Regions from separate parts of the Sneathiella sp. genome, predicted to be linked through region 2. Evidence: riboswitches for the same ligand, from Rfam matches in the RefSeq annotation. Region 2 holds a riboswitch; each other region holds the start of a gene.

What was found. A riboswitch is a leader RNA that binds a small molecule or an ion and turns the genes downstream of it on or off. The one in region 2 is predicted to bind cobalamin.
Region 1: it holds a riboswitch for cobalamin, as region 2 does, so the genes downstream of both, V7723_RS05655 (CbtB domain-containing protein) here and cobW (cobalamin biosynthesis protein CobW) in region 2, are expected to answer to the same signal.
Region 3: it holds a riboswitch for cobalamin, as region 2 does, so the genes downstream of both, V7723_RS07685 (energy-coupling factor ABC transporter permease) here and cobW (cobalamin biosynthesis protein CobW) in region 2, are expected to answer to the same signal.

Annotation. Positions count from the first base shown of each region.
Region 1 is NZ_JBALWD010000007.1:55,463-57,727, forward strand. It holds gene V7723_RS05650 (class I SAM-dependent methyltransferase) at 1-748, shown strand, start outside; cobalamin riboswitch at 897-1,112, shown strand; gene V7723_RS05655 (CbtB domain-containing protein) at 1,148-1,321, shown strand; gene V7723_RS05660 (CbtA family protein) at 1,332-2,063, shown strand; gene V7723_RS05665 (DUF1636 domain-containing protein) at 2,063-2,265, shown strand, end outside.
Region 2 is NZ_JBALWD010000012.1:107,806-110,070, forward strand. It holds gene cobD (threonine-phosphate decarboxylase CobD) at 1-859, shown strand, start outside; cobalamin riboswitch at 894-1,083, shown strand; gene cobW (cobalamin biosynthesis protein CobW) at 1,252-2,265, shown strand, end outside.
Region 3 is NZ_JBALWD010000010.1:17,515-19,779, reverse strand. It holds gene V7723_RS07690 (pyridoxamine 5'-phosphate oxidase family protein) at 1-63, shown strand, start outside; gene V7723_RS07685 (energy-coupling factor ABC transporter permease) at 97-780, opposite strand; cobalamin riboswitch at 835-1,042, opposite strand; gene V7723_RS07680 (alpha/beta fold hydrolase) at 1,163-1,873, opposite strand; gene V7723_RS07675 (cupin domain-containing protein) at 1,929-2,265, opposite strand, start outside.

The DNA.
Region 1 (2,265 bases), on a different contig from region 2:
TGAAATAAAGGCTGACATTAATCCGACGAAAAATACTTGGCTAAAAAAACAAATAATCGATGGAAGAGTAGCTCACGCGACAAAAAAACAAAACTTGAGTCAATTGCAGGAAGCTCATTCACTGTATTGGCAAGGCGAACAGGGTGCGAAATTTTATGGTGCTTTTGATGGGCGATTCGAAGAATGGTTTCGCGACGAACATGCGGTTTTTGAAGTTGAGCTTCAGAACATGATGCACTCCAGAAGAGAATTTAGAACGCTTTTGGAAATTGGTTGCGGTGATGGTCAAGTATTGAATTATTTGTCGAATAGCTTGCCAGGTATTGACCGTGGTATTGGTATCGACATTAATAGCGGAATTATTGAAGAAAATAGAAAGACATATTCTGGAAATTCAAAACTGAAATTTGTTTCTGGCGATGCGGTTGAAGGCATCAAGTCAAATATGGGCAAGAACTGCCTCGTAATGAGTTATGGCGGCGTGCTTGAGTACTTTTCTGAGGAATCGGTAAAAGAAGTATTTAATTTTGTACGGGAAAGCCCGTATCATACTGGCATTGCATTGGTTGAGCCAATATCGCCTGATCATGATTTATCTACAACATTCAACTCCTATGTTTTTGGGCAAGAAAATAGCTTTTCCCACAATCACGAACATTTACTTAAAGAAGCAGGTTTTGAAATTATTTTCGAATGCGAAAAACACATGGCTGATCGGTGGAAAATTATTGTCGCAATATCTTCGTAATACTGGAAACTAATTTAAAAACACCTATCACAATTAGCTATTAGATAAGGGTGCTCAAGTGCAAGCGGGCGCTTCGTGATAGATTTTCACGTTTTTTAATTCGGCCGCTAATTTCCTTCAAGGAAAACCGCAAATAGTGCTATAGTGCTCGAAGTTAGACAACATCGGTTACTTTTGTGCACTTTGCTCATCGGTATGAAAAGGGAACTTGGTGCAGCTTGATGGAAATTGAGCTAAGACCAAGGCCGCCTCGCGACTGTAGACGGATAGCGATTGTTCATTGTCCACTGGCTATTTTGGCTGGGAAGGAGAGCAAAAGCAGCAACCCGTAAGCCAGGAGACCTGCCGGTGTAATTTTTGAGCCCATCGGCTGCCGCAGGAGCAGCTTAGGAGAATATAATGAGTACACTTGTTAAAAATCAGGTAACGGCAGAAATTAATGTTCGCACGATAGCGGCGTTCGTTTTTCTTTTGGGCGCTGGATTGGTTTTCCTGACAGGCTTTGCGCCATCCGCAACTCTTCACAACGCGGCACATGATTCACGCCATACTATGTCTTTTCCTTGTCACTAGGGATTAAAGCATGTTTTTGCGATTTTTGTGGGTCGGTGTCATGGCCGGCATCCTTGCAGGTGTGCCTACAGCGGCTATTCAACATGTAACGACTACGCCCCTCATACTGGCCGCTGAATTTTATGAAAATTCCGAAGCCTCCCATCACGCAGCTGCGCATCAATTTGAAGTCATTAACGCAAATGTCATTTTAGTGCATGGCGATATCAACGAAACCGAAGAAGAAGCCTGGGCGCCAGATAACGGTTTAGAGCGGACCTTTTACACATCAATCGCGACCATAATTACGACAATCGGATACTCGTTGATGTTGCTTGCAGCGATGTTCCTCGCAAAGGGTAAGATTTCACCTCGATCAGGCTTAATATGGGGGCTGGCGGGTTTTACCGCTACAGGATTAGCACCGAGCTTGGGTTTAAGCCCGGAGCTTCCGGGCGCAGCCGCCGCAGATTTAACAGCCCGGCAGATGTGGTGGGGTGGCACCGTTGTCGCAACGGCGGTAGGGCTTTGGCTTGTACTCCGCGTTTCTAAAATTTGGGCAATTATTCTTGGCATTTGTGTTATCGGATTGCCGCATTTAATCGGCGCACCTCAACCAGTGATGCTAACCAGTGAAGTTCCCTCAGAACTGGCAGCGCATTTCGCGTCAAGCTCGCTTGTCCTGCATGCTATTGCTTGGGTGTTCGCCGGATGTGCCGTAGGCTTTGTTTGGCAACGGCAAGAGAAAGCTGCCGAGGGTTGATGTCTTCACCAGATGCTCAAAATAATAAAGTTCCTGAAGTGGTTGGCCGCAATAACCCTTTTGCAATGGTTACGGTTTTCGTTTGCACGAGCTGTGGCTTAATAGAGGGTGCCGAAGATCAGAGCAATTCCGATGGCAGGCGTCTGCATAATGATCTAAAGGCTCTTGCGGCAACGCAGCCTCATATTAGTATCCAATCTGT
Region 2 (2,265 bases):
TGGAACAAACGCAGAGAAAACAATGTTAGAGGCTGCAAGAAATTTCTACGATGCACCGCCTACCCTAGAAATTTGTGCCGCGCCCGGCACTCAACTTTCTATCCAAATCTTGCCACGATTATACACAAGAAGCCAAGTTGATATTCTCGCCCCCACTTATTCGGAGCATGCTGCCAGTTGGAAACAAGCTGGCCATCAGGTGCGTGAAATTGCAGACATAGACGACATTTCGGAAGAAACAAGATTTGTTGTGGTGGTGCGCCCAAACAATCCGGACGGTACGTTACATGATAAATCACGGCTCCTAAAACTCACTAAATTGTTACAGTCCCGAAACGGTCAACTCATTGTAGATGAAGCTTTTGCAGATACTAATCATAAGCAATCTTTGGTTCAAGCAATCTCGCCAAACGGCCCAATCGTTCTGAAATCCTTCGGGAAGTTTTTTGGACTTGCGGGTTTGCGCCTCGGCTTCTGTCTTGGACCTGTTCCGGCAATTAATCTCCTGCAGCAATCTCTCGGCCCTTGGATTGTCAGCGGCGTGGCAATGGAAGTGGCTACTAAAGCTCTAAAAGATTCAAATTGGATTTCACAAACACGCTATCGCTTAAAAAAGTCTTCAGAACGACTCTCATCCTTACTCTCAGAAAACGGCCTAGATGTCGTCGGCAAAACGTCATTGTTTTGTCTTGCTCAAACAGATTCTTCAGACACCCTTTTCCGTCATCTCTGCGAACAAGGCATTCTTTGTCGAATGTTTCCAGAAAGGGCAGGATTTTTGAGATTTGGGCTTCCTGGAACGGAGGAAGACTGGCAAAGAATTAGCACTGCCCTGAATAACTGGCAAAATGAATGTTAGGCGAGATAACTAATTGACAGCGACCGCGTTCAGCCTTAGCGTCCCTTGTGATGGTTCCCAGTTTGGGAGTTAAGAGGGAATGCGGTGAGATTATAAAATCAATGCCGCGGCTGTCCCCGCAACTGTAAGCGATTAGCTGACACAACAATCCACTGAAGAATTCGGGAAGGACTGTGTGAGTGCCATTCGCAAGCCAGGAGACCTGCCATCATCATTGAAACTTTTGCTGCATGACGGAGGATCATGATGAGCTTGATATCAATTCGAGTGTCGTTTAAGAACCGTGCCGAGCCTCTTCCATGGAAGAGCCAGCATCGTGCTGTCTGTCGGCCTTTTACTTTCCGTAATTTATTCTCCTTTTTGCAGTCTGTTCTAACAGGAAACCAGATCTCATGAATCACAAAATTCCAGCCACAGTCATCACCGGATTTTTAGGAGCGGGAAAAACCAGCCTCATTCGGAACTTGATTGAGAATTCCAATGGCAAAAAATTGGCTCTGATCATTAACGAATTCGGTGATTTAGGCGTCGATGGTGATGTCTTGAAAGGCTGCGGGAACGAAAATTGCACTGAAGAAGACATTGTTGAATTGGCCAACGGTTGTATCTGCTGCACTGTCGCGGATGATTTCCTGCCAACGATACAAAAGCTGCTCGATCGAGACGTAAAACCAGATCATATCATTGTGGAAACCTCTGGCCTCGCGTTACCCAAACCGTTGGTTCGAGCTTTCGGCTGGCCTGAAGTGCGCACCCAAGTAACGGTTGATGGCGTTGTAACCGTCATTGACGGACCAGCCTATTCAGATGGCTTGTTTGCTTCAGACCCGGCTGCGGTTCAGGAACAGCGCGAAAATGACGAAAATCTTGATCATGATAGCCCACTAGAAGAGCTTTTTGAAGATCAGTTAAATTGCGCGGATATGATCATTTTCAACAAGTCGGATTTACTGGCGGACCAGGAAATAGAGACGGCCATTGCTGAAATTCGCAACCGAGTTCGCTCCTCCGTTAAAATGGTGCAAACAAGCCATGGAAATATTGATGCCCGCGTCCTACTTGGATTGGATGCCGCCGCAGAGGATGATCTGGCCGCCAGGCCGTCTGTTCATGATGATGCTGACGAACATGAACATGACGATTTTGACAGCTATGTTCTCGACATTGGCGAAGTTATGTCTCTCGAAACACTTCTCAGCAATCTTCACACTGCCATTGAAGGCAATGGAATATTACGTGTGAAAGGATTTCTCTCGCTTGCTGGAAAAGATATGCGTCTGGTATTGCAAGGCGTTGGAAATCGTCTTCAACATTATTACGACCGCGACTGGGCACCGGGGGAAAGCCGCGTCAGTAAGCTCGTGATCATTGGCGAGCATGACATGGATCAAGCGGCGATAACTCGT
Region 3 (2,265 bases), on a different contig from region 2:
GATTTTGTTGAGGATGTGTTTGCAGCAGAAAAGCTGTCCGCACAAAAAAAGAAGGACGACTGACGCCGTCCTTCAGGGTCGCTGATCAGCTGCTGATCAAACGCTTGGCTGATATAGCCGTTTTTGGAATACGCCGCTGTCGCGGAACTTGTCGATATTCTTGGCGACGGCAAGGACGCCGAGATCGGCCAGAGGCTCGACCACAATCACCAGCATATAAGCGGCGCTAAACGCACTGATCTGTGCCAGATTTTCAGCACCGAAGCCATTGCCATAGAAAGCCCAAAAGGCAACCCAGACAACGATACCGCCTTGATAGGCTGTTGAAAGTGCAAGCGCCTGTTTATATGTCACGTCTTTATAGGCGATATTCGCCGGGATAATCTTCTTGGCAATCAGGCTCATGGCAAACAGCGGCAGAATCAGCGTCGTGATGTTCATGCCGTATTGCGGCAGATCGATGGGCGCGAAGAAAACGCCTTGAAGGAGCAATCCCGCCATCAGGCCAATGGCGGCCGGACCGGCCCCAAAAATAAGGAACAACGTAGATCCAAGAATGAAATGCACTTCTGATACGCCAACGGGATAATGCGGCAAGATCTGAAAGAAACTGAAAACCAGGACAGTGGTGATCACCGAGCGGACCGCGAGAGGCGGTAGCCCGCCGTCTTTCCTGACGGTGTCCATGGCCATTTTTGCAGCCAGTCCAAGGGTGCCTAAAGCGGTTGCGTAACTGAGGGCAATTTTGGCGCCGTCAACAACTCCGGGTTCGATATGCATGTCATTTCCTTCTCTCTTGCACCCATCGTGCAGTGAAGGCGCCAAATAAGGCGCCGGGTCGGTTGCTGTCGGGCAGGTCTCCTGACTCACGCTTTAGCACCGACATTCGCCTTCCCGGATTGCTCCAGTGGCATGCTGAATGCGGCTCGCGTTCACAGTTGCGAGGGCAGTCACGGATCAGGGCAACTAGCAAGCTCCCTACCGTGTTCCCTTTTAATTCCGAAGGCGTCGCCTTCTTGAAACCCGACCCTAAATCTATAGTCGCCCCATTCTGCAAATACAATCAGAAAGAGCGAAGCACTCTTGTTTTTAAGATGACGCGAAAAAGCCGGTGCTGCAGTGTGGCAGCACCGGCTTTCGGTGGATCTCTTGCGCACCCTGTTTACATCATAAATCGGGCGACTTTTTCAGGCACAGATAACGTCGGAAAATGCCCGGCATCCAGATCAAAGACCTGGTCGACGTTCCAGTTGCGTATCATTTGATCCTGCGCCGCAGGGGAGATCATCTTGTCAGCGGTAGTGCGCAAATAGATTTTCGGGACCGAGCCGAAATTTTCTTCGGTCACGGTGATGCCCGCGACAAAAGGCGCCGTGGCCTGTTGCGCCGCCATCAACGGGAGAGAATGCTGAATTCTCGCTTCCTCAACATCATGAAAAGCGAAGGCGCGCACGGTTTCCTCCGACGCCGACGCGTAGCTCTGGTCGTCGGAAAAGGTAATGGCGGAGAGAAACTTACTTTCCGTGTCTCGCTGCATCGCAGCCAATGCATTATCGCCATTTTTTAGCAGAAACGCCGTCACGTAAATCAGTTTCTCGACTTTTTCCGGTAGCTGCTCCGCCGCCTCAGAAATAACGGTGCCAGCCAGGCTATGTCCGGCAAGGATGGCCTTTCCATCAACATCTCGAAGCGCTTGAACGACCGTATCAGCATAGCTTGCCAAGGTGACTTTGGAAATTTCCTGAGGATTGCCGTGGCTTCCGGGAAGATCAACTGTGGTAACCGTATGACCTTTTGCTGTCAGGTAAGGCGCTGTGAATTCCCAGGCCCAAGACCCTTCCCACGCACCATGAACCAATATGTAATGTGACATTTTTCTCTCCAGTCCGGGCTCAAGGGCCCGGGATAAATAAGGTTGTTGACCTCTGCTAACTCAAATGAAAGGTGACGATTTTTGCCGGAATCTCGTCAGAGACATTAACGATTTGGGCTTCCGTTCCGGCAACGGGCACCGCGAAGCTTTTTCCAGCAACAATGCGTTGAGTGGGCTGTCCCTTGACGCGAAGCTCGACAATTCCTTCGGCAACGACACCCATGACGGGCTCGAACGTATCAAGGAGCAAGCTGCCGCTTTTGGCAACGTCGTTGGTATATACATCGACCCGGTCAAACATCTCGTTGGCGATTTTCACTGTTGGCAGGCTGCGGCGATCGATGGCTTCTGTCGGTTTTTTCTCGAAGACGATAAAGGGCTCGCCCTGTTGC